2 regions of the Stenotrophomonas sp. 71799_Sma genome follow, and region 2 is predicted to be linked to the other one. Evidence: predicted binding sites of a transcription regulator. Region 2 holds the regulator's gene; the other holds the start of a gene.

Region 1 (11,057 bases), 810 kb from region 2:
TCTCGGCGATTTTCTTCGACGATGCCTCGATGGCCGACATCGTGGTGACCACCTGGCCCACCACTTCACCGCCCTGGGAGGCAACACCATGCGCGCCGATGGCCAATTGGTTGGCCTGCCGTGCATGCTCGGCATTCTGCTTCACGGTGGAGGTCAGTTCCTCCATCGATGCTGCCGTTTCTTCCAGGTTTGCCGCCTGCTGTTCGGTACGCCGCGACAGGTCGGTGTTGCCCGAAGCGATTTCACCTGCGGCCAGATTGATGCTGGAGGCGCTGGACTGGATGCGGCCGACGATCTGCTTGAGCTGGTCGACGGTGGCATTGCAGTCATCACGCATGCGCGCGAACACGCCATGGAAATCACCCTGCATGCGCACGGTCAGGTCGCCGCGCGAGATGGCCTGCAGCAGGGTCGAGACCTGCACCAGGTTCTCGTCGGTGGTCTGCATCAGGCGATTGAGCCCAGCCACCATGTCGCGGAAATCATAGGCGAAGCGATCTTCGTCGCCGCGCAGGCTGAAGTCGCCTGCCGCAGCCGCTGTCGCCAACCGGCGGATCTCGCTGTTGATCGCCGACAGGCTGGACTTGGTTTCGTCCATCGCCTGGGTGATCGCCGCCTTCTCGCCGGGCAGCGGGTCCATGTCCACCGACAGATCGCCGCGTGCGTAGTGTTTCATCACCTCGATCAGCCGGTTCTGTACCTGCACGTGCGATCCAACCAGCGCATTGGTCTCATGCACCATGCGCCCGTAGTCACCGGGGAACGCGCTCTCGTCCATGCGGTAGCTGAGGCTGCCGGCATCGTGCTGGCGGGCCAGCTCCCCCTGTGCCGCCATCACCGACTGCAGCTGTGCCTGCATGCGCTGCATCGACTTCAGCAGCTGGGTCACCTCATCGTTGCCGGTGGCGTCGATGCTGCTGTCCAGGCGGCCACTGGCGATGCCGTCGGCCAGCTTCACCGCTCCTTCCAGCGGGCGGGTCAGGCTGCGGGTGATCGCCCAGGCCGCCAACGTCCCCAGCAACAGGCTCAGTGCCCCGAACGCGATCGACAGCGTGCCGGTCCACGATTCGGTTGCGCGGTACTCTTCGCGGCTGCGTTCGGTCAGTGCTTCCTGGTGGCGCAGCAGGGCCGAAATGGATTCATTCCAGGCCGTTGCCAATCCGTGCTCGGCCAGCAGCTCCTTCGCTGCACCATCGAAATCCCCCGCCTTCATGCGCTCATGCAATTGCTGGGTTGATGCATCGGTGGCCTTGCGGGCCGCCTCGATGCGCGCGACCAGGGTATCGCCGGTAGCGTCACGCGGAATCTTGATGTACTTGGCCCAGATACCGTCATAGGTCCGCGACAACTCCTGGGCACGCTGGTAATCCTTGTCGAACTCGTCACCCCGCTTGATCACCATCAGGCGACGATGCATCAGCACCGCGTTGTTGGTATCAAGCATGTCATTCAACAGGCGCATCTTCACCATGTTGACGTCCACCACTTTCTCGAACTGGGCGGATTTCAGCTGATTCCCATACAGCACCAGGCCGACGATGGCCATGATGAACAGCAGCAGCAGACCGAAGCCGGCGCCAAGCCGGGATCCCACACGGAGATTACGTAAGGCAAGCATCTCAATTCCCTTGATCGTGGCCGTACGTTCGATGGCGGCGCAGCGGAGGGAAACTTTACGGGACTTTATATATGGACCGATCCAAATATATGGAACTGTGCAGGCAGTCAGAAAATGCGGCGACCGATAATGGCGCCATATCCTTATCGAATAGCGCTGACACGCCAGCGTCCGATGAAAATCACGCAGGATTAACACCATAATAACGCCCCCCCATCCAGCGCGGCCCGGATTATCTGCGCCGGACACAACCGTCGCCCCGGAGGGCTACAGTCTGCAGATGACACGGATCCTGCACATCGAAGGCGCGTCCATCAACGACATCGCCAGCCTCTACGTGGAAATCAATCGTGTGTTCATGGCCGACGAAGACTGGCAGCTGGGCGCAAGCCTGGACGCGCTTGATGACCTGCTGCACGGGGGCTACGGCGCGCTCGCCGGTCATGCCACCGCCACGGTGGTGTGGCGCGACATCGCCCACAGCCGCGAGGCACTGGGCCGCGAGACCACACGCGCCTGGCTGCAGTCGAAACTCGATCAGGGCGGCAGGTTCAACGGTCCAGCCATCCACGCTCAGTTGACGGCACTGTCACTTGGCCAGGGACAGACCTACTTCGAGATCGTCATGGAGATCTTCGGCAGCCATCCGCAGATCACCCTGGTGCCAGGCTGAGCACTCTGCAGCAACCAGCCGCATCAACTCAAAGCTTGGCCAGGGCCTCGCCCAGCCGGCGTGGGAACGCCACTTCGCTGGCCAGGTGCCATGCGCGTGCATTGGCGCCCAGCCGGGTCCACTCGGCCTCATCCATCGCCAGCGCACGCTCGACGGCCTGTTCCAGCGCCTTCTCATCCACATGCCAGGTCCTGGACAGATGACAGGGCTCGCCCTCGTGCGCGTCAACCAGGATGCCGCGGCTGTCGTCGATCATCTGGTTCATCGGCGCGCCATCGCAGGTGATCACCACCGCCCCGCAGCTCATCGCTTCCACCAGGTAATGGCCCCAGCCTTCGGTCTGCGACAGGCACAGGTGGAACGCATGTTCGTTCTGCAGGCGCTGCACCTCCTGGTCGGGCAGCCGCTCGCGGACGATCCGCAGGTTCGCGGCCCCGCCCTCATCTTCGTCCGAAGGGCCGCCGCGCAGGATGGTCAGCAAGGGCCACTCCGGATGGCGCTTCCAGACCTCGACCAGCGTTGCCGTCCCCTTCATGCGGCTGGTACCGGCCGCATGCAGGAAAGTGCGCGGCCTGCGCGGCACCGCCGGGTCGTAGCGGTCACGGCTGCAGAAACCGACTTCCAGCGCGCGCATGCCCAGTGCGTTGAAGATGCGCGTGGCGTCTTCGGTCTTGGTCAACAACGCATCGAACCGCGGCAGGATCCGCAGGCTGCGTGCGGACACCCATTCCGGATTCGGAATCAACAGATTGACCTCGGCCAGTCCGAAGCTTGCCGGCCGGACATGCTCCAGCGAGATGTTGATGTCGAACCGGGCCGGCGTGCGCCCCAGGCTCAGCCACGAGGCCAGCAGCCTGCGCAGGCGCATCCCGCGGAGCTTCCAGGCCCCCCCATTGCGCACCGCGTCCAGACGGCTGACCGTCACCGTGTGCCCGAGCTGCTGCAACGAGCGCTCGATCACCTGGATGTCATGGGACAGGCCACGCTGGTTGTCGGCGGCCAGCAGGTGGATATGCGCCATCAGGAGGGACTCCCTGGCCGGCGCAGGTCGCGCGCAGGCAAGGCGGTCGCCAGCATGAAGCCCAGCACCAGGTAGAAATAGAACGAATGGGGCATCGCCCGGTAGAACACGTTGTCCGTGAACGCCGACAGCGCATAGACGATGACCACGGCAAGTCCGGCGGTGGCGATCATCGCGGTGATGTCGTCGGCGTGGCCGAGGCGCCGCACGAAATGAATGCCGGGCAGGATGAAGACCAGCAGCATGATCAGCAGCAACGGCACGCCACCGGTCACCGCCGCTTCCAGGTACTCGTTGTGCGGGTGGTTGTAGCGGAAGATCGACTCGGACACCTCGCCGCGGGCGATGCCCTCACGTGCATAGGTACCGAACTGGTTCAGGCCCACCCCCGCCACGGGATGCTCGGCGAAGGCGTCGACCGCCACGCCCCACATGGCGATGCGCTCACGGACCGAGCCGACCTCGTTTTCCTGGTTGAAACCGGAGATCTCGCCACTGACCTCACCGAAGCGCTGGATCACCTCATGGTTCAGCACCGAGGTGGCACCGACCACGCCAATGACCAGGGCACCGACGAAGACCAGTGCCCCCCGCCAGCGCCGGGTGCGCCGGACGTGCACCGCAATCACCATCAGCATGGCGGGAATGAACGCCAGGATCGGTCCGCGGCTCTGCGCCAGGATCGAACCGTAGACGCCGACGGCGATGGCCACGCCGTGCAGCCAGCGTTCGGCCGGATGCACATTGGGCTGGATCAACCGGATGACCGAGAACAACGCCATGCACAGCGTCACCATGGTGAACTCGATGGCCGTCCATTCGCCGCCACTGAAACCGTGCGCGCGTTCAAGGCCCATCACGTGGTGCTGCACGATGCACGACCCGCCGAAGACCAGGGTGGACACGGCGAAGATCTTCCAGATCAGGCGCCAGTCCAGCGCAGTGGCGAACACGGCAGCGGTACCCAGGTAGAGCAGTGTCTGCGCCGGCAGATCCAGCTCGTTCCAGCGCAGCCCGTGCCAGAGGATGCTGTAGAAGGCATAGGCCAGGCGCAGGAAGCAGACGATCACGATGAACCGGGCGATGCGGTAGCGCAGGCGGACATCGGGCTGGCGGCGGATCAGAACCACGCCGGTGACCAGCAGGGCCAGCAGCAGCACCGCCTTCAGCAAGGTGTAGGGTGCGGAGCCGGCAAGCGGAACGATGGCGACCAGGATGCTCAGCAGGACGGTACGCCAGGTGTAACGAGGTTCGGCGGCCATGCAGGCTGCAGTCATGCTTGTTCTTTCCATCAACGCCCGCCCGGGGGATAAGTCGCCCCGGTTTCCATGGAGGCCGCTTGGCGGAAATCGCCGGGGCTGACACTACCGTGGGCCCCTGGGGAAATCAACCAAAGTGCCGGCGCAGGGGCGCAGGCGTTGGCACACGGACAGCCCCCGGGCCCAGCGCGGGTGCCGCGGATCATCGACCGCCCCAGGTCGCTACACTAATGTCCTCTCCGGCCATGCCTGCGCGTAGCCACGCCCCGACGCCCTGCCAAGACGCGAAACGCCCCAAGTGACTGATACAAAAGACAACACCAGCAACGCCAAGGCGTCCAAGGAACACACCCCGCTGATGAAGCAGTTCTTCGCGGCCAAGTCCGATTACCCGGACCTGCTGCTGTTCTTCCGCATGGGTGACTTCTACGAACTGTTCTATGACGACGCCCGCAAGGCGGCGCGCCTGCTCGACATCACCCTGACCCAGCGCGGCAGCTCCGGCGGCGCACCGATCCCGATGGCCGGCGTGCCGGTACATGCCTATGAAGGCTACCTGGCACGGCTGGTGGCGCTGGGCGAGTCGGTGGCGATCTGCGAGCAGATCGGCGACCCGGCGCTGGCCAAGGGCCTGGTCGAGCGCAAGGTGGTGCGCATCGTCACCCCCGGCACGGTCACCGACGAGGCGCTGCTGGATGAACGCCGCGACACCCTGCTGATGGCCCTGTCGCGCAGCAAGCAGGGCTACGGCCTGGCCTGGGCCGACCTGGCCGGCGGCCGCTTCCTGGTCAACGAGGTGGAAACCGACGACGCGCTGGAAGCCGAACTGGCACGGCTGGAACCGGCCGAGCTGCTGGTGCCCGATGAAGAGAACTGGCCGGAGTTCCTGCGCCAGCGCACCGGCGTACGTCGCCGCGCGCCGTGGCTGTTCGATGCCGACAGCGGCCGCCGCCAGCTGCTGAATTTCTTCAAGCTGCATGACCTGAGCGGCTTCGGCATCGACGACAAGCCGCGCGCCACCGCTGCGGCCGGTGCCCTGCTTGGCTATGTCGAGGAAACCCAGAAGCAGCGCCTGCCGCACCTGACCTCGATCGCGATGGAAACCGCCGGCGAGGCGATCGCGATGAACGCCGCTACCCGCCGCCATCTGGAACTGGATACGCGTGTTGATGGCGACACCCGCAATACGCTGCTGGGTGTGCTCGACAGCACGGTTACGCCGATGGGGGGGCGCCTGCTGCGGCGCTGGCTGCACCGCCCGCTGCGCCTGCGCGAGGTGCTCGTACAGCGCCACCATGCGGTGGAAACCCTGATCGATCGCGGCAGCGATGCGGACATCCGCGAGCAGTTCCGCCGCCTCGGTGACCTGGAACGCATTCTCACCCGCGTCGCGCTGCGTTCGGCGCGGCCGCGCGATTTCTCCACCCTGCGCGACGGCCTGGGCCTGCTGCCTGCGGTGCGCGAGGTGCTGGCACCACTGGATTCGCCGCGCCTGCAGACGCTGCACGCCGCGCTGGGCGAACACGACGAGTGCGCGCAGCTGCTGGCCAGCGCCATCGCCGAAATGCCGCCGCTGAAGCTGAGCGATGGCGGCGTGCTGGCCGATGGCTTCGATGAAGAGCTGGACGAGCTGCGCCGCCTGTCCACCCACGCCGACCAGTTCCTGGTCGACCTGGAACAGCGCGAGCGCGAAAGCAGCGGCATTCCCACCCTGAAGGTGGGCTACAACCGCGTGCACGGCTACTACATCGAGATCAGCAAGGGCCAGTCCGACCGCGCGCCGGTGCACTACACCCGCCGCCAGACGCTGACCAATGCCGAGCGCTACATCACCGAAGAACTGAAGGCGTTCGAAGGCAAGGTGCTGTCCGCGCGTGACCGCTCGCTGTCGCGCGAGAAGTACCTGTACGAGCAGCTGCTGGACACCCTCGGCGGCCAACTGGAACCGCTGAAGCAATGCGCCGCCGCGCTGAGCGAACTGGACGTACTGGCGGCCTTCGCCGAACGCGCGCAGGCGCTGGACTGGGCGCGCCCGGAGCTGCAGGCCGAGCCGTGCCTGAAGATCGAGCGTGGCCGCCACCCGGTGGTCGAGGCGGTGCGCGAGCAGCCGTTCGAACCCAATGATCTGGATCTGCATCCGGACCGTCGCATGCTGGTCATCACCGGCCCGAACATGGGCGGTAAATCGACCTACATGCGGCAGAACGCGCTGATCGTACTGCTGGCCCACATCGGCAGCTTCGTGCCGGCCAGCCGTGCGCTGATCGGCCCGATCGACCGCATCCTGACCCGCATCGGCGCCGGTGACGACCTTGCCCGCGGGCAGTCGACCTTCATGGTCGAGATGGCCGAAACCAGCTACATCCTGCATCACGCCACCGCCCATTCGCTGGTGCTGATGGACGAGATCGGCCGTGGCACGTCCACCTACGATGGCCTGGCACTGGCCGACGCGGTGGCCCGTCACCTGGCCTACCAGAACCGCTGCTACACGCTGTTCGCCACCCACTACTTCGAGCTGACCGCGCTGGCCGACGAGCAGCACGAGGGTGGCCGCAGCGGCATCGCCAACGTGCACCTGGATGCCGTCGAGCACGGTGAGGCGCTGGTGTTCATGCACGCGGTAAAGGATGGCCCGGCGAACCGCAGCTTCGGCCTGCAGGTGGCGGCACTGGCCGGCCTGCCGCGCGCCACCGTGGCACAGGCACGGCGTCGCCTGGCCGAGCTGGAACAGCGCGGTGGTGAAAGCCATGCCGCCGAGTTGGCGCCGCAGGCGTTGGATGCGCCGCAGCAGTTCGGCCTGTTCGCAGCACCGTCGAGCAAGGCGCAGGACGCGCTGGCCGCGATCGACCCGGACGAACTGACGCCGAAGCAGGCGCTGGAAGCCCTGTACCGGTTGAAGGCACTGCTGTAGCCGCAGCGCACGCCCATGGCCTCCCGCTCGCCTTGCGGGAGGCCTGTTGAAAGACTGTTCAAATCCGATTCTGCGTTTCAATTGACAGAGCCTATCAATCTGAACGGATCATTCGATTATTCATTTCATCTGGCCATAGCTAAGGTCGAGTGAAGATGTTTCTCCCACGTCTTCACCGCCACCAGGAGCCAGCCGATGAGCCAGTCCGACAACAACAACGCCAAGTGCCCGTATCACACCGCCCCGTCGCCGGAGCAGGGCGCCGAGCAGCAGCGCGAGCTCAGCACCACGCCCAAGCAGAAGCACGGCGATGATCCGGTCACGCCGATGACCACGGCCTTCGGCGCACCGGTGGTGGACAACCAGAACAGCAAGACCGCCGGCCCGCGTGGCCCGCTGCTGATGGAAGACGTGTGGCTGCTGGAAAAGCTGGCCAACCTCAACCGCGAGATCATTCCCGAGCGCCGCATGCATGCCAAGGGCTCGGGCGCGTTCGGCACCTTCACCGTCACCCACGACATCAGCAAGTACACCCGCGCCAAGCTGTTCGAGAAGGTCGGCAAGCAGACCGAGATGTTCGCCCGCTTCACCACGGTGGCCGGCGAGCGTGGCGCCGCCGACGCCGAGCGTGACATCCGCGGCTTCGCGCTGAAGTTCTACACCGAAGAAGGCAACTGGGACCTGGTCGGCAACAACACGCCGGTGTTCTTCCTGCGCGACCCGCGCAAGTTCGCCGACCTCAACAAGGCGGTCAAGCGCGACCCGCATACCAACCTGCGCAGCGCGCGCAACAACTGGGACTTCTGGACGCTGCTGCCCGAAGCCCTGTTGCAGGTGACCGTGGTGATGAGCGACCGCGGCATTCCGCGCAGCTTCCGCCACATGCACGGTTTCGGCTCGCACACCTACAGCTTCACCAACGCCGACAGCGAACGCTTCTGGGTGAAGTTCCACTTCGTCAGCCAGCAGGGCATCGAATCGCTGACCGACGCGCAAGCGCAGATCCTGGTCGGCCATGACCGCGAAAGCCACGGCCGCGACCTGTTCGCCGCGATCGAGAAGGGCGACTTCCCGAAGTGGAAGCTGTTCATCCAGGTCATGCCGGAGCTGGACGCGGAAACCTACCGCGTGCATCCGTTCGACCTGACCAAGGTGTGGCCGAAGAGCGACTACCCGCTGATCGAAGTGGGCCAGTTCGAACTGAACCGCAACCCGGTCAACTGGTACCAGGACGTGGAGCAGTCGGCGTTCGCACCGAGCAACCTGGTGCCGGGCATCGGCCCGTCGCCGGACAAGATGCTGCAGGCGCGCCTGTTCGCCTATTCCGATGCGCAGCGCTACCGCCTGGGCGTGAACCATCACCAGATTCCGGTGAACGCAGCGCGCTGCCCGGTACACAGCAACCACCGCGACGGTGCGATGCGCGTGGACGGCAACTACGGCGGCCTGCCGCACTACGAGCCGAACAGCTACGGCCAGTGGCAGGAGCAGCCGCAGTACCGCGAGCCGCCGATGAAGATCCGCGGCGACGCCGACTTCTGGAATTTCCGCGAGGACGACGCCGACTATTTCAGCCAGCCCGGTGCGCTGTTCCGCAGCTACAACCAGGCACAGAAGGACCGCCTGTTCGCCAACACCGCCCGTGCCCTGGGCGATGCGCCGGACTTCATCAAGCAGCGTCACATCGACAACTGCAGCAAGGCCGACCCGGCCTACGGTGCCGGTGTTGCCGCGGCGCTGAAGGCGCTGGCCAGCCAGCCGTCGGATCCGTTCAAGCCGGCGCAGCCGGAAGCGGACTTCCCCACCGCCACCCCGGGCGCCGAAGACATCGAGCTCTGATCGCCCTGCCCCGTGTACGGCACGCCGCCTCCCAGTGAGGCGGCGTCGCCGTTTTAACGGTCCGCGTCGTACCTTCTGCACGCCCAACCCCAATCAAGGATTCCGCAGATGAGCCTGACCGATGAACTTCTCGCCAAATTGCAGGGCGCCCCGCTGCAGCAGGTGTCGCAGCAGCTCGGCATCAGCGATACCCAGGCTTCCGGCGCGATCAGTGCCGCGCTGCCGGTGCTGATGGGCGCGCTGGGCAACAACGCCTCGCAGCCGCAGGGCGCGCAGGCCCTGCTCGGCGCCTTGCAGAACAACCACAGCGGCCTGGACCTGGGCAGCGTGCTCGGCTCGGTACTGGGTGGTGGTGGCGGTGGTGCCGCCAGCGACGGTGCCGGCATCCTCGGCCACATCTTCGGCGGCAGCCAGCAGAAGGTGGAGACCGGCCTGGCCCAGGCCACCCAGCTCGACAGCGGCCGCACCAGCCAGCTGCTGCAGATTCTTGCCCCGATCGTGATGGCCTTCCTCGCCCAGCGTCTCGGCGGCGGCCAGGCCGATGCCGGCTCGCTCAGCCAGGCCCTGGGCCAGGAAAAGCAGCAGGTGCAGCAACAGGGCGGTCTTGCCGGTGGCCTGCTCGGCAGCCTGCTGGACCAGGATGGTGATGGTCAGCTGGGCGTGGGCGATCTGCTCAAGCTGGGCGGCAATCTGCTCGGCGGCAAGCGCTGAGGGAAAGCCTGGCCGGACATGGGCCGGCGCTACCGGCATCGCCATGGGTAGCGCCGGGCCATGCCCGGCGGCTTACCGGTTGCCCGCCTTCAAACGCTGCAGGATCGGTGCGAACAGGGGCGCCTGCATCGAACGCGGCGGCTCGACATGGCCGCCCTTTTCCTGCGCCTGCCAGTACGACCACGGCAGCGGCTTGTCGCCCAGTTCGTAGTCCATGCCGTCCCAGCCATCCTCGCGGAAGGCGTAGAAGGCCCAGTGCACCTTGTCCTGCTCCAGCACCTGCAGCACATCCTGCAGGTAGCGGCTGCAGTCCGGCCACCGCCGCATGCAGCCGAATTCGGCCACCACCATGCGGTTGGCACCGACGCCATGCGAGGCGGCCCACGTCATCGGCTGCTGCAGGTAACGGCGTACACGCGCCGCATCCCAATGCTCGCTGCCTGCACCGAACGGCACCTGCGCCGGATAGCGCCAGGGTTTGGCACGCGTCTGGTTCGGTGCACTGGTTGCTGCATACGGCTCGTACATGTGCACGCTGTACAGCAGCTTCGAATCCGCCAGCGGTGCCGGCCAGTAGTTGAAACCGTCGGCGGCGGCATACCAGCCCGCATCCAGCATCAGCGGCATCGCGGTGTCGACCTCGCGGATGCTGGCGATCAGTTCCGAGTAGAAGCGGCGCAGATCGCGTGGGCCGTCCTGCACACCGGCATACCACCGCTGCATCGCCTCAGTGGACGCATGCTCGGCCAGGCCTGCACCGTACTCGGGCACCGGCTCATTGATGAGGTTGTAGGCGGCCAAGGCAGGATGACCCTTCAGCGCCGTGGCCAGGTCATGCCAGAAGCGACGGGCCGGCACATGGTTGTCGAAGGACTGCCACAGGCGCTGGTCGACCACATCGCCGTTGTGCTGCTTCCAGCGCAGCAACGGCAGCGACAGCGGCGTCAGCACCACTTTCAGTCCGGCCGCATCGGCGTCATCCAGCACCCGCCGCAGCGTGGCCAGATCGGCCGGAACCAGTC
Region 2 (11,057 bases):
GATCAGCGTGCGGGTGCCAGCGCCGAGGCTGCTTTCGATCTGGACCTCGCCCCCCAGCGCCTGGATGTTGCGGCGGACCACGTCCATGCCGACGCCACGGCCGGACAGGTCGGTGACTGCATCGGCGGTGGAGAAACCCGGCTGGAAAATCAGGTCCCAGACCTGCGAATCGGTCGGGTTGTCCGGCACCGCCAGGCCGCGTTCGGTGGCCTTGGCCAGGATCTTGGCGCGGTCCAGGCCGCGGCCGTCGTCGCTGACTTCGATGACGATATGGCCGCCCTGATGCGAGGCTGCCAGGGTGATCGTGCCGGTCTCGTCCTTGCCCGCACCGCGACGTACGTCGGGCATTTCCAGACCGTGGTCGATCGAGTTGCGCACCAGGTGCACCAGCGGATCGGCGATCTTTTCGATCAGGCCCTTGTCCAGTTCGGTGCCTTCGCCGACGGTGCGCAGGCGGACCTGCTTGCCGAGGCGGCTGGACAGGTCGCGGACCAGGCGCGGGAAGCGGCGGAACACCGCATCGACCGGCAGCATGCGCACGCCGATCACCGCTTCCTGCAGGTCGCGGGTGTTGCGTTCAAGCTGGTCCAGGCCGGCGAACAGGCTCTCGGCGTGGACCGGGTCCAGCGCGTGCGAGACCTGCTTGAGCATGGCCTGGGTGATGACCAGTTCGCCGACCAGGTTGATCAGCGCATCGACCTTGTCGACGCTGACCCGGATCGAGGTTTCGGCTTCCTGGCCGCCAACGCTGCTGGCAGCGGCGGCGGGTGCCGCCGGTACAACGGCAGCCGGTGTGGAAGGGGCGGGTGTGGCAGGTGCCTCGGTGGCCAGGCTCGGCGGCGCAGCCGGACGGATGTCCAGTTCGCAGTCGTCCAGCACCCAGGCGAAGGTGTCTTCGATCTTGCTGCGCGGCACCTTGCCGACCAGGCCGAGATCCCACGCCAGGTGGGCCTCCAGCGGGTCGAGCTGGGCGAAGCCGGGCAGGCGTTCCATGCGCGCGGCGACCTGCAGCGAACCGAGATGTTCCAGTTCGCGGATGATGCGCAGCGGGTCGTTGCCGCTCATGAACAGCGATGGCGCCGGGGTGAAACCGATCTGCCAGGCTTCCGGCGTATCGTCCACCTTGGCTGCGGCGGCCGCGGGGGCGCTCGCTGCGGCCTCCCCGGAAAGAACCGCCTCCAGGCGCGCCTTCACCGCAGCAACTGCGGCGGGATCGGCGGCTTGGCCGTGTTCGGCTTCGCGCAGCAGGGCGCGCAGCACGTCCACCGAGGACAGCATGGCGTCGACGGCGTGGCCTTCCAGCGCCCGCTTGCCGGCACGCAGCTCATCGAGCAGCGTTTCCAGCACATGGGTCAGGCCGGCGATCGCATCGAAGCCGAAGGTGCCGGCGCCGCCCTTGATCGAGTGGGCGGCGCGGAACACCGAATTGATGATCTCCGCGTCCTGCTGCCCCGATTCCAGGGCCAGCAGGCCAGCCTCCATCGCGTCGAGGCCTTCGCGGCTCTCCTCGAAGAAGGTGGCGTGGAAGCGTTGCAGGTCCATGCTCATGGCAGTGGTGGTCCGGAAGCGAAGAGGGGGAGCGGTGGCGGGCGATCAGCCCAGCACTTTCTGCACGGTGGCGACCAGCTGTTCCGGATTGAACGGCTTGACCAGCCAGCCGGTGGCACCGGCGGCCTTGCCTTCGGACTTCTTGTCGGCGGCCGATTCGGTGGTCAGCATCAGCAGCGGCGTGAACTTGTAGTCCGGCAGCTGGCGCAGTTCGCGGATCAGCGCGATGCCGTCCATGTTCGGCATGTTGACGTCGGTGACTACCGCATTGAAGCGCTGGCCCTTGGCGCGACCGAGCGCGACCGCGCCGTCTTCAGCTTCTTCGACGGCAAAACCGGCCGAGGTGAGGGCGAAGGACACCATCTGGCGCATTGACGCCGAATCGTCCACCACCAAGATACGTGCGCTCATGCAGCGTTCTCCACAGATTTCAGGTTGTCATGGGTTACGTCCAGGCCCAGGGCCTGGGTGACGCCCAGCAGGCGCGCGGCGTCACGGAAGGTTGCAGTGCAACCGTGGAAGCCGGTGCCGAGGCCTGCCTCGCGGCGGGCCTGCACGAACGCACACAGCACCTGCACGGCGGCTGTGTGGATGCGGGCGACCTGGCTGGCATCCAGGGTCAGCTCGCCTGCCTGCGCCACCAGCGGGGCGAGGCGGTTCTTGAGCTCGGTGGTGCTCTCGATGCCGAGATCCCCACCCAGTTCGACAGTGCTCATCGTTGCTCCGGACAAACGGTTCCGTGATCCATAACGGCACCCCGGCGGGGTTCTTTAGGGGAATCGACGCGGTGCGTCGATGCGGTCGCTGTTGAAAAGGGGACGGAGGGGATTAAGTCGCAACTGGCTCGGCGCTTTGCGCCGATGCGGTGCCTGTCGGGGACGCAAGGCGTTGATCCGTTGGATCAACACCTTACGTCCCCACTGCGTGGTCGCCGTTGCCGAGGGTGGCTGCGGAAGAGCCTGGTCGATTGCGACTTAATCCCCTCCGTCCCCTTTTTTTCCGCTCAACTCAGCAACCGGGTGGCATCCAGCAGGATCATCGGGCGCTGGCTGACCCGGGCGACGCCACGGAACAGGTCGTTGGAGATCTGGCAGATGCGCGCGGTATCGGGCGGTTCGATCTGCGAATCGGTGAGGTTGGCGACATCTTCCACTGCCGACACGCGCAGGCCGATGGTCTCGCCGTCTTCCTCCAGCACCACGATGCGGGTCTGTGAGTCGTCTTCGGCGGCTGCGGCGCCCAGGTGCAGGCCGAGGTCCATCACCGGTACCACCTGGCCACGCAGGTTCATGATGCCCAGCATGGCCGGCGCAGTGCCGCGCAAGGGCAGCAGCGGCACTGGCAGCACCACTTCCTGCACTTTCAGCAGTTCCAGTGCATAGGCCTGGGTGCCGCAGCGCAGGCGCAGCCAGCGCGAGGTGCGCTCGCCGGCGCGTCGGTTCTGTGGATGCGGGCTGCTGGCGGGCCGATGTGCCTGTGCCTGCAGCTCCTGCCAGCTGCTCGGGCGGTTGCCTGCTGGCGCGTCCACGGCCACGCGCGGGGGCGGCGCGGCATCGGTGCGTGCAACTGGAGCGGGTGCTGCGACCACGGCCGCTGGTGGCGCAGGAACGTCCTCGCCGCCGGCTGCGGCCTCGAACGCGGCCTCCAGGCCGGGGCTGTCGGTGTGGGCGAGTCGATGGCTGTCGGCCGGATCGGTCTCGTAGATCACTTCGTCCGGCAGGTCGTCCCATGTAGGTTCCGGGCCGGACTTGGCGGTGGCGGGAGCAGTGGCCGTTTCGTGGATCACCTCGTCAGGCAGGTCATCCCAGGTCGGTTCGCGCGCGGGGGCGGCGACAGGCATTGCGGCGGCCTCGAAGGCGGCCTCCAGTGCTGCGTCGTCCTCTGCCGCGGCAGCAGCAACAGTCTCCGTTTCGTAGATCACTTCGGCGGGCAGATCGTCCCAAGTGGGCTCGCGCTCAGCCGTTGCGGCCGCCTCGAAGGCGGCTTCGAGTGCGGCGTTGTCGACGGCAGGCGCAGCGGCGACGGTCTCGGTTTCGTAGATCACCTCGGCCGGCAGGTCATCCCAGGTCGGCTCGCGTTCGGCGTCGGCTGCAATTGCTGGGCACGCTTCGTCGCTCGCCGGCGGCGGTGCAGCCGGTGGTGCCACGGCGATCGCTTCGCCCAGCAGTTCGTCCAGGTAGTCGTCCAGTACACCGGTGCTGTTCATGCGGCCTGCTCCAGGGCACGGGCGTCCTCGCCGAGGATCCAGTTCAGCGCGCGGCGATAGGCGGCCAGGCCGCGGCCCGGGTAATCCTCACCAACGCTCGGCAGGGTCAGGCCGGCGGCGTTGCTGATGCGGGTGTCGATCGGAATCGCGTCTTCCCACACACGGGTGCCGTGACGATCCTGCATCGTGCGCAGCGACTCGTTGCCGGCGCGGGTGCGGCGATCGAACAGGGTCGGCAGGATCGAGATCGGCAACGGGCGGCGGCGCGAACGTTCGACCATCTCGCCGGTGCGGACCATGCCATCCAGGCCATGCAGGGCCAGCGGCTCGGCCTGGGTGGGGATGATCAGGCGATCGGCTGCGGCCAGCGCATTGATCATCAACAGGCCGAGGGTGGGCGCGCAGTCCAGCAGGATGTAGTCGTGCTGGCCCTGGTGGCGCGCAAGCGCATTCTGCAGCGCCAGGCCAAGGCCAGGCTGGTTGGCGCTGCGGCGTTCCAGCGTGGCCAGCGCGGACTGTGCGCAGACATAGTCCAGGCCATGGATGCTGCTGGCATGGCACAGGCTGGAAAGATCGGCGGGCGGGGCGCCGAACAGCTCCAGCACGCCAGCCGGCGGCGGGTCTACCGGTACGCCGAACGCGCGGCTGAGCGAGGCATGCGGATCGAGGTCGATCAGCAGCACGCGATGGCCAAGTGCGGCCAGTCCGCGGCCGAGGGCGAGGGTGGTGGTGGTCTTGCCGACTCCGCCCTTCTGGTTGGCGACTGCCCAGATGCGCATCGGATTACTCCTTCATTGCCGGGGGAACGGCGGCGCCGACGCGGCTGCCAGCCGGCACCGGCGGCAACTTCACCGGTGCGATGGGGGAGGTGGGGGCGGTAGCCGGAGTTGCCGCGGCTTGTTCGGTATCGGTGTTCCGGGTGGCGCCGGTGGCTGCGTTCAGGCGCTGGCCGAGCGGGTCCACCGAGTGCGAGGTGTCGGCCAGGATGATGACCATCACCCGGCGGTTGCGGTTGCGGCCCTGCGCGCTGTCGTTCTCTTCGCGCGGGCGGAACTGGCCGTAGCCGACCATCGCCAGCCGCGACGGCTGCACGCCCTGGTCGGCGAACAGGTGCACCACGCTGGCCGCGCGCCCGGCCGACAGTTCCCAGTTCGACGGGAAGGTGGCGGTGGCGATCGGTACGTTGTCGGTGTGGCCTTCCACGCGCACGCTGTTGGGTACGTCGCGCAGGACCTCGGCCAGGCTGGCCAGGGTCTGCCGCGCATGCACGTCCAGCGCCGCCGAGCCGGTGGGGAACAGGATGTCGCTGTTGATCTCGACTTCGATCCACAGCTCGGTGCGGCGCACGCTGATCATGCCGCGGTCGATCAGCGGCGCCAGTGCGGCGGTCAGGCGGTCGGCGATGCTGTTGAGCTGGCGCTCGGCGCGCGCGATCTGCTCCTGGTTGTGCACCGAAACAGGCATACGCATCTGCGAGGCCATCGACGGCAGCAGGGTCGGGTCGTGCGACGGCGCAGGCGCCGAGGGCCCGATCTTGGTGCCGGACTTGATCACCGAGGGGCTGTCCCAGCCGCCACCCTGCACCTGCTTGTTGCCGACCTGTACCGGATTGATCGTGCGCGGCGCGCCCCCGAAGGCATCGGTCAGCGCGTCGGCCATGATCCGGTACTTGCCTTCGTTCACCGAGGAAATCGCGTACATGACCACGAAGAAGGCGAGCAGCAGCGTCATCAGGTCGGCATAGGGGATCGCCCATGCTTCGTGGTTGGCGTGCTCTTCGTGGTGCTTGCGGCGGGCCATGTCAGTGCAGGAAGCCGGAGAGGTTGGTTTCGATGTTGCGCGGGTTTTCGCCCTGGGCGATCGAGATCAGGCCTTCAATGACCATTTCGCGGTCGCGGGTGTTGTGCGAGATCACACTCTTGAGCTTGGCGGCCACCGGCAGGAACAGCAGGTTGGCCGAGGCGATGCCGTAGATGGTGGCGGTGAACGCTGCGGCGATGCCGTGGCCGAGCTTGCTCGGGTCGGCCAGGTTCTTCATCACCGCGATCAGGCCAAGCACGGCACCGATGATGCCCAGCGTCGGTGCATAGATGCCCATCGCTTCGAAGACCTTGGCACCGGCCTGGTCCTGGTGTTCCTGGCTGCCCAGTTCGATTTCCAGCATGTGCCGCATCGATTCGGGTTCGACGCCGTCCACCAGCAGCTGCAGGCCCTTGCGCAGGAACGGGTCCTGCTGTGCTTCCACCTGCGATTCCAGGCCCAGCAGGCCCTGGCGGCGGGCGATGTTGCTCCACTCGACGATCTGCTGGATCAGTTCGCGGCGATCGCTGTGCGGCGGGCGCACGACCCAGCGCACGATCTTGAAGGCATGCTTGAACACCGCCGGCGAGGTGTGCAGCAGGATCGCGGCGACGGTGCCGACGATGACGATCACGAACGCCGCAGGCGACCACAACGACGCCAGGCCGGCGCCCTTGAGGATGCTGCCGCCGACCAGCGAGGCCAGGGCGAGAAAGAGTCCAATGAGGCTGAGTCTATCCATGGTTCCGGTATCGGCGTGTATGAATGGGACTTGAGACACCGGTAGATCGCGTACAGACGGTGGTCACAGTTTTCGGGGCGCCGGGCATGGCCCGGTGGGGTTCATCGCAGCCCGTCCACGTCCAGGATCAGCGCCATGCGACCATCGCCGATCAAGGTTGCACCGGCATAACCGCGCAGGCCGCGCAGCGCTTTCGGCAGCGGCTTGATGACCACTTCCTCACGCCCGCGTACCTGGTCCACGACCAGCCCGAAGCGCGCTTCGCCAGCCTGCAGCACCACGATGGTCAGCAGCGGCGAGGCGGCCGGCGTCACATCCAGCCACTGGCGCAGATCGACCAGCGGCAGCGTGTGCGAGCGGCGGTCGAGCACGGCACGGCCATCGAACCAGCCCAGCGAGGTGCGCGGCGCGTGCAGCACTTCCATCACGCGGGCCAGCGGCAGCGCATAGACGTCCTCGCCGGCCTGCACCAGCAGGGTCGGCAGGATCGCCAGGGTCAGCGGCACGCGGATCAGGAAGCGGCTGCCACGGCCCAGTTCCGACTGGATCTGGATCTGGCCGCTCAGTTCGCGGATGCGTGACTGCACCACGTCCATGCCGACGCCACGACCGGAGATGTCGGTGACCTGCTGCTTGGTCGAGAAGCCGGGCAGGAACACCAGGTGCAGGCACTCCTCGCTGCTCAGGCGCGCGGCGGCTTCCGGATCGATCAGGCCCTTCTCGCGCGCCTTGGCACGCAGCTTTTCCGGGTCGATGCCGGCGCCATCGTCCTGCACCTCGATGCTGACGTAGTCGCCTTCCTGCTGTGCGGACAGGCGCACATGGCCCATCCGTGGCTTGCCCTGTGCCTCGCGCAGGTCGGGCATTTCCACGCCATGGTCGATGGCGTTGCGGACCAGGTGCACCAGCGGGTCGGCCAGCGCTTCGACCAGGTTGCGGTCGAGCTCGGTCTCGGCGCCGATCAGTTCCAGGTCCACTTCCTTCTTCAGCGAGCGGGCGACGTCGCGGGCAACCTTGGGGAAGCGCGAGAACACCTTGCCCACCGGCTGCATGCGGGTGCGCATCACCGCCGACTGCAGGCGGGCGGTGGCGATATCCAGAGTGGACACGGCCCGGTCCAGCTCTTCATCGCGCAGGCGTGCACGCAGGGTCTTGAGCCGATTGCGTGACAGCACCAGTTCGCCGATCAGGTTGACGATCGCGTCCAGGCGCTTGGTGTCCACGCGCACGGTATGTTCGGCCTCGGCCAGCGGCTTGGCGGCCGGCTTCGCCACCGGTGCCGGTGCGGCGACCGGGCGCGGCGCTGCGATCGGTGCCGGTGCCACCACGGCCGCAGGCTTGGCGCCGGGTGCCGCGCCACCGTGCAGCTGGTCGAGCAGGGCTTCGAACTCGTCTTCGCTGATCAGTCCGTCGTCGGCCTTCTTCGCTGGCGCGACCGCGGTCGGCGCGTTGCCACCATGCAGTTGGTCGAGCAGAGCCTCGAATTCGTCGTCGGTGATCAGGTCGCTGCCACCCGCGGTGGGTGCTGCTGCGGCGGCGGGTGCAGCCACGGCACCGCCGTGCACGTCGAACTGTGCGATCAGGTCCGGCGGCGCATAGCCCGGCTCGGTGCCGGAGGAAACCGCGTCCAGCATCGACTGCAGGTAGTCCAGCGATTGCTGGGCCGCGTCGAAGTGGTGGGCCTGCAGCACGGCCTGGCCGGCACGTGCGGCGCCCAGCGCCTCTTCAGCGGCATGGCACAGCTCGACCATGGCGGTGACGCCGAGGAAGCCGGCGCCGCCCTTGAGCGTGTGGTAGCCGCGGAACACCGCGTTGAGCTGGTCGCTGTCCTGCGGTGCCTGCTCCAGCGACACCAGCTGTTCGCCGAGGCGATCCAGGATCTCCTGCGCCTCGATGATGAAATCGGCAGTGATGTCGTCGGATACCGCGCTCATGCTTACAGCCCCAGATCCGACAACAGGTCGTCGGCGTCGTTCTGCGAGACCGCGTGGCGGTCCAGTCCCTTCAGTGCCGGCCCGGCCAGTTCCGGGTCGGTGCGATGCTGTTCCGGCGGCAGGCCGAGCGCGCCGAAGCCTTCGTGCACGCGGCGGACGATGCCGACCACGCGACGGATGATCTGCCCGGTCAGGTCCTGGTAGCTCTGGGTCAGGGCGATCTCGGTCAGGTTGTGGCGGATGCGCTCGAGCTGCGCGTCCTGGCCCGGCTGCAGGCCTTCGGCGCGCAGCTGTTCGGTCAGGCTGCGGCATTCCTCGGCCAGGTCCAGGGTGCGGTGCGTGGCCTGTTCTGTCATCGCCACCACGTGGTCCAGTCGCGCGCAGGCGTCGTCCAGTTCGCCGGCTTCGCTCGGCACGGTCGGCAGTTCGCCCAGCGCCTGCCCCAGCTCGCGGGCCAGCCGCGAGAGGCCGCTCATCATCGGCTGCGTGCGCAGCGCGACCAGCCCATCGATGCGCTGCCGCCAGGCGGCCTCGTCACCGGACTCGAGTGCGTCCAGGGCCTCCTGCAGGCGCAGGGCGAGGGCGTTCTTGTCGACCGTGGTATCCATCAGGCGCTGGCCGCCAGGCGTTCGAAGATCTTGCCGAGCTTCTCTTCCAGCGTCTGCGCGGTGAACGGCTTGATGATGTAGCCGTTCACGCCGCTCTGGGCGGCTTCGATGATCTGCTCGCGCTTGGCTTCTGCCGTGACCATCAGCACCGGCAGGGTCTTCAGCTTGGCATCGGCACGGATGGCCTTGAGCAGCTCGATGCCGGTCATCACCGGCATGTTCCAGTCGGTGACCACGAAATCGAACGGCTGGCTCTGCAGCAGCGACAGCGCGGCATGCCCGTCCTCGGCTTCGGCGGTATTGGTGAAGCCCAGATCGCCCAGCAGGTTCTTGACGATTCGACGCATGGTCGAGAAGTCGTCGACGATCAGGATGCGCATGTTCTTGTTCAAAGCAGAATTCCTTTGTTGTTCATTCCGGACGGCCGGGGGCAGCCGCCTCGGGGATGTTCATTCTTCGAGGCCTGCGTCGGCAGCCTCGAACAGCTTCAGCCGGCCACGCAGGCGCAGTACCGCCTGGCCGTGGATCTGGCAGACCCGCGACTCGCTCACGCCGAGCACCGCGCCGATCTCCTTCAGGTTCAGTTCCTGCTCGTAGTACAGCGAGAGCACCAGTTGTTCGCGCTCGGGCAGGTGGCCGATGGCCTTGCCCAGCTCGCGACCGAACTCACCGCGCTCCAGTACCTGCTGCGGGGTCGGCCCGCCCTGGGCGACGGTGTCCAGCTCGCCCTGGTCCTCGATGCGCGATTCCAGGCTCAGCACCTGGCCACGTGCAGCGTCTTCCATCAGCCGCAGGTACTCAGGCAGCGGCATCTCCATCGCGGCGGCCACTTCAGTGGCGCTGGCGGCACGGCCACTGCTCTGTTCCAGGCGGCGGATGGTGGCGGCGGCATCACGTGCACGGCGGTGCACCGAGCGCGGGACCCAGTCACCACGGCGGATCTCGTCGATCATCGAACCACGGATGCGGATCGAGGCGTAGGTCTCGAAAGAAGCACCCTGGTCGGCGTCATAGCTGCGCGAGGCTTCGATCAGGCCCATCATGCCGGCCTGGATCAGGTCGTCGACCTCGACGCTGGCCGGCAGGCGCGCGGCCAGGTGGTGGGCGATGCGCCGCACCAGGTCCGAATGCTGGGCGATGACTTCGTTTGCCGCCGAGCGCTGCACTTCCCTGTACTGGGCTGCGCCTTTCATGCCGTCACCCCACGCTGCTTGAGGATGCGTTCGAGGAAGAACTCGACGCCGCCACGCGGTTCGGTCGGCGCCTGCCAGCGCGCGGTACGGCGCGCGATCTCGGTGATCGCCAGCGCCGCCGGGCTGGACGGATAGGCCTTCACCACCGGCTGCTGGCGCTGCACCGACAGGCGCAGCCAGTCATCCTGCGGCACGCAGCCCAGGTAGTTCAGCGAGACATCGGCAAGGAACTTCTCGCAGACGCGGGTCAGCTTTTCGTACAGCACGCGGCCCTCGTTCGGGTCGCGCACCATGTTGGCCACCACCTGGATGCGGTCCACGCCGCGCTCGCGCGACAGCACCTTGATCAGTGCGTAGGCGTCGGTGATCGAGGCCGGCTCGTCACAGACCACCACCACGGTGTCCTGTGCGGCCTGGCAGAAGGTCAGCACGCCATCGGTGATGCCCGCGGCAGTGTCCACCACCATGATGTCCAGCTCGCGCTCCAGCTCGGAGAACACGTTGACCAGGCCAACGTGCTCAGCCGGGGCCAGCTCGGCCATGTGGCGGCGGCCGGATGCGGCCGGGACCACCAGTACGCCGTTCGGGCCTTCGACGATGACGTCGTCCAGCGAACAGCGCCCGGCGACCAGGTCGGCCAGGGTAAAGGTGGGGTTCAGGCCCAGGATCACGTCGATGTTGGCCAGGCCGAGGTCGGCGTCCAGCAGCAGCGTGCGCTTGCCCATGCCAGCCAGGGCCACGGCCAGGTTGGCCGACACATTCGTCTTGCCCACGCCGCCCTTGCCGCCAGTGACCGCAATGGTGCGCACAGGGCCGAGCGGCTCGCTGCGGGTGGCCGACAGCGGGAAGGTCTTGGTCAGCTTGGCGTACTCACGCGACGGCATGGTTCAACTCCGGGTTGCAGGGCATATCGGCCGCGCGGCGCAAATCTTCAAGGCGAAGTACAAGATTGGCTGCACTGGCCCGGTGCAGGTCCTCCGGGACGTCCTGGCCATCGGTCACCCAGGTGATCGGCAGGGCATGGTC

Evidence for each region. The regulator FliA, encoded in region 2, starts transcription of late flagellar genes. The targets are predictions, from matches to a motif close to TAAAGTTTNNCNNNCNNNGGCCGATAA.
Region 1: the regulator FliA is predicted to act here: its motif matches at 1,650-1,676, upstream of ACZK4Z_RS06340 (methyl-accepting chemotaxis protein).

Annotation. Positions count from the first base shown of each region.
Region 1 is NZ_CM151202.1:1,357,749-1,368,805, reverse strand. It holds gene ACZK4Z_RS06340 (methyl-accepting chemotaxis protein) at 1-1,618, opposite strand, end outside; gene ACZK4Z_RS06335 (barstar family protein) at 1,899-2,291, shown strand; gene ACZK4Z_RS06330 (glycosyltransferase) at 2,320-3,312, opposite strand; gene ACZK4Z_RS06325 (O-antigen ligase family protein) at 3,312-4,574, opposite strand; gene mutS (DNA mismatch repair protein MutS) at 4,930-7,485, shown strand; gene ACZK4Z_RS06315 (catalase) at 7,681-9,324, shown strand; gene ACZK4Z_RS06310 (DUF937 domain-containing protein) at 9,433-10,035, shown strand; gene ACZK4Z_RS06305 (glycoside hydrolase family 5 protein) at 10,108-11,057, opposite strand, start outside.
Region 2 is NZ_CM151202.1:2,171,212-2,182,268, forward strand. It holds gene ACZK4Z_RS10055 (chemotaxis protein CheA) at 1-1,548, opposite strand, end outside; gene ACZK4Z_RS10060 (response regulator) at 1,594-1,959, opposite strand; gene ACZK4Z_RS10065 (STAS domain-containing protein) at 1,956-2,264, opposite strand; gene ACZK4Z_RS10070 (chemotaxis protein CheW) at 2,552-3,754, opposite strand; gene ACZK4Z_RS10075 (ParA family protein) at 3,751-4,533, opposite strand; gene motD (flagellar motor protein MotD) at 4,538-5,554, opposite strand; gene ACZK4Z_RS10085 (flagellar motor protein) at 5,556-6,296, opposite strand; gene ACZK4Z_RS10090 (chemotaxis protein CheA) at 6,398-8,230, opposite strand; gene ACZK4Z_RS10095 (protein phosphatase CheZ) at 8,233-8,838, opposite strand; gene cheY (chemotaxis response regulator CheY) at 8,838-9,230, opposite strand; gene ACZK4Z_RS10105 (RNA polymerase sigma factor FliA) at 9,288-10,031, opposite strand; gene ACZK4Z_RS10110 (MinD/ParA family ATP-binding protein) at 10,028-10,915, opposite strand; gene flhF (flagellar biosynthesis GTPase FlhF) at 10,902-11,057, opposite strand, start outside.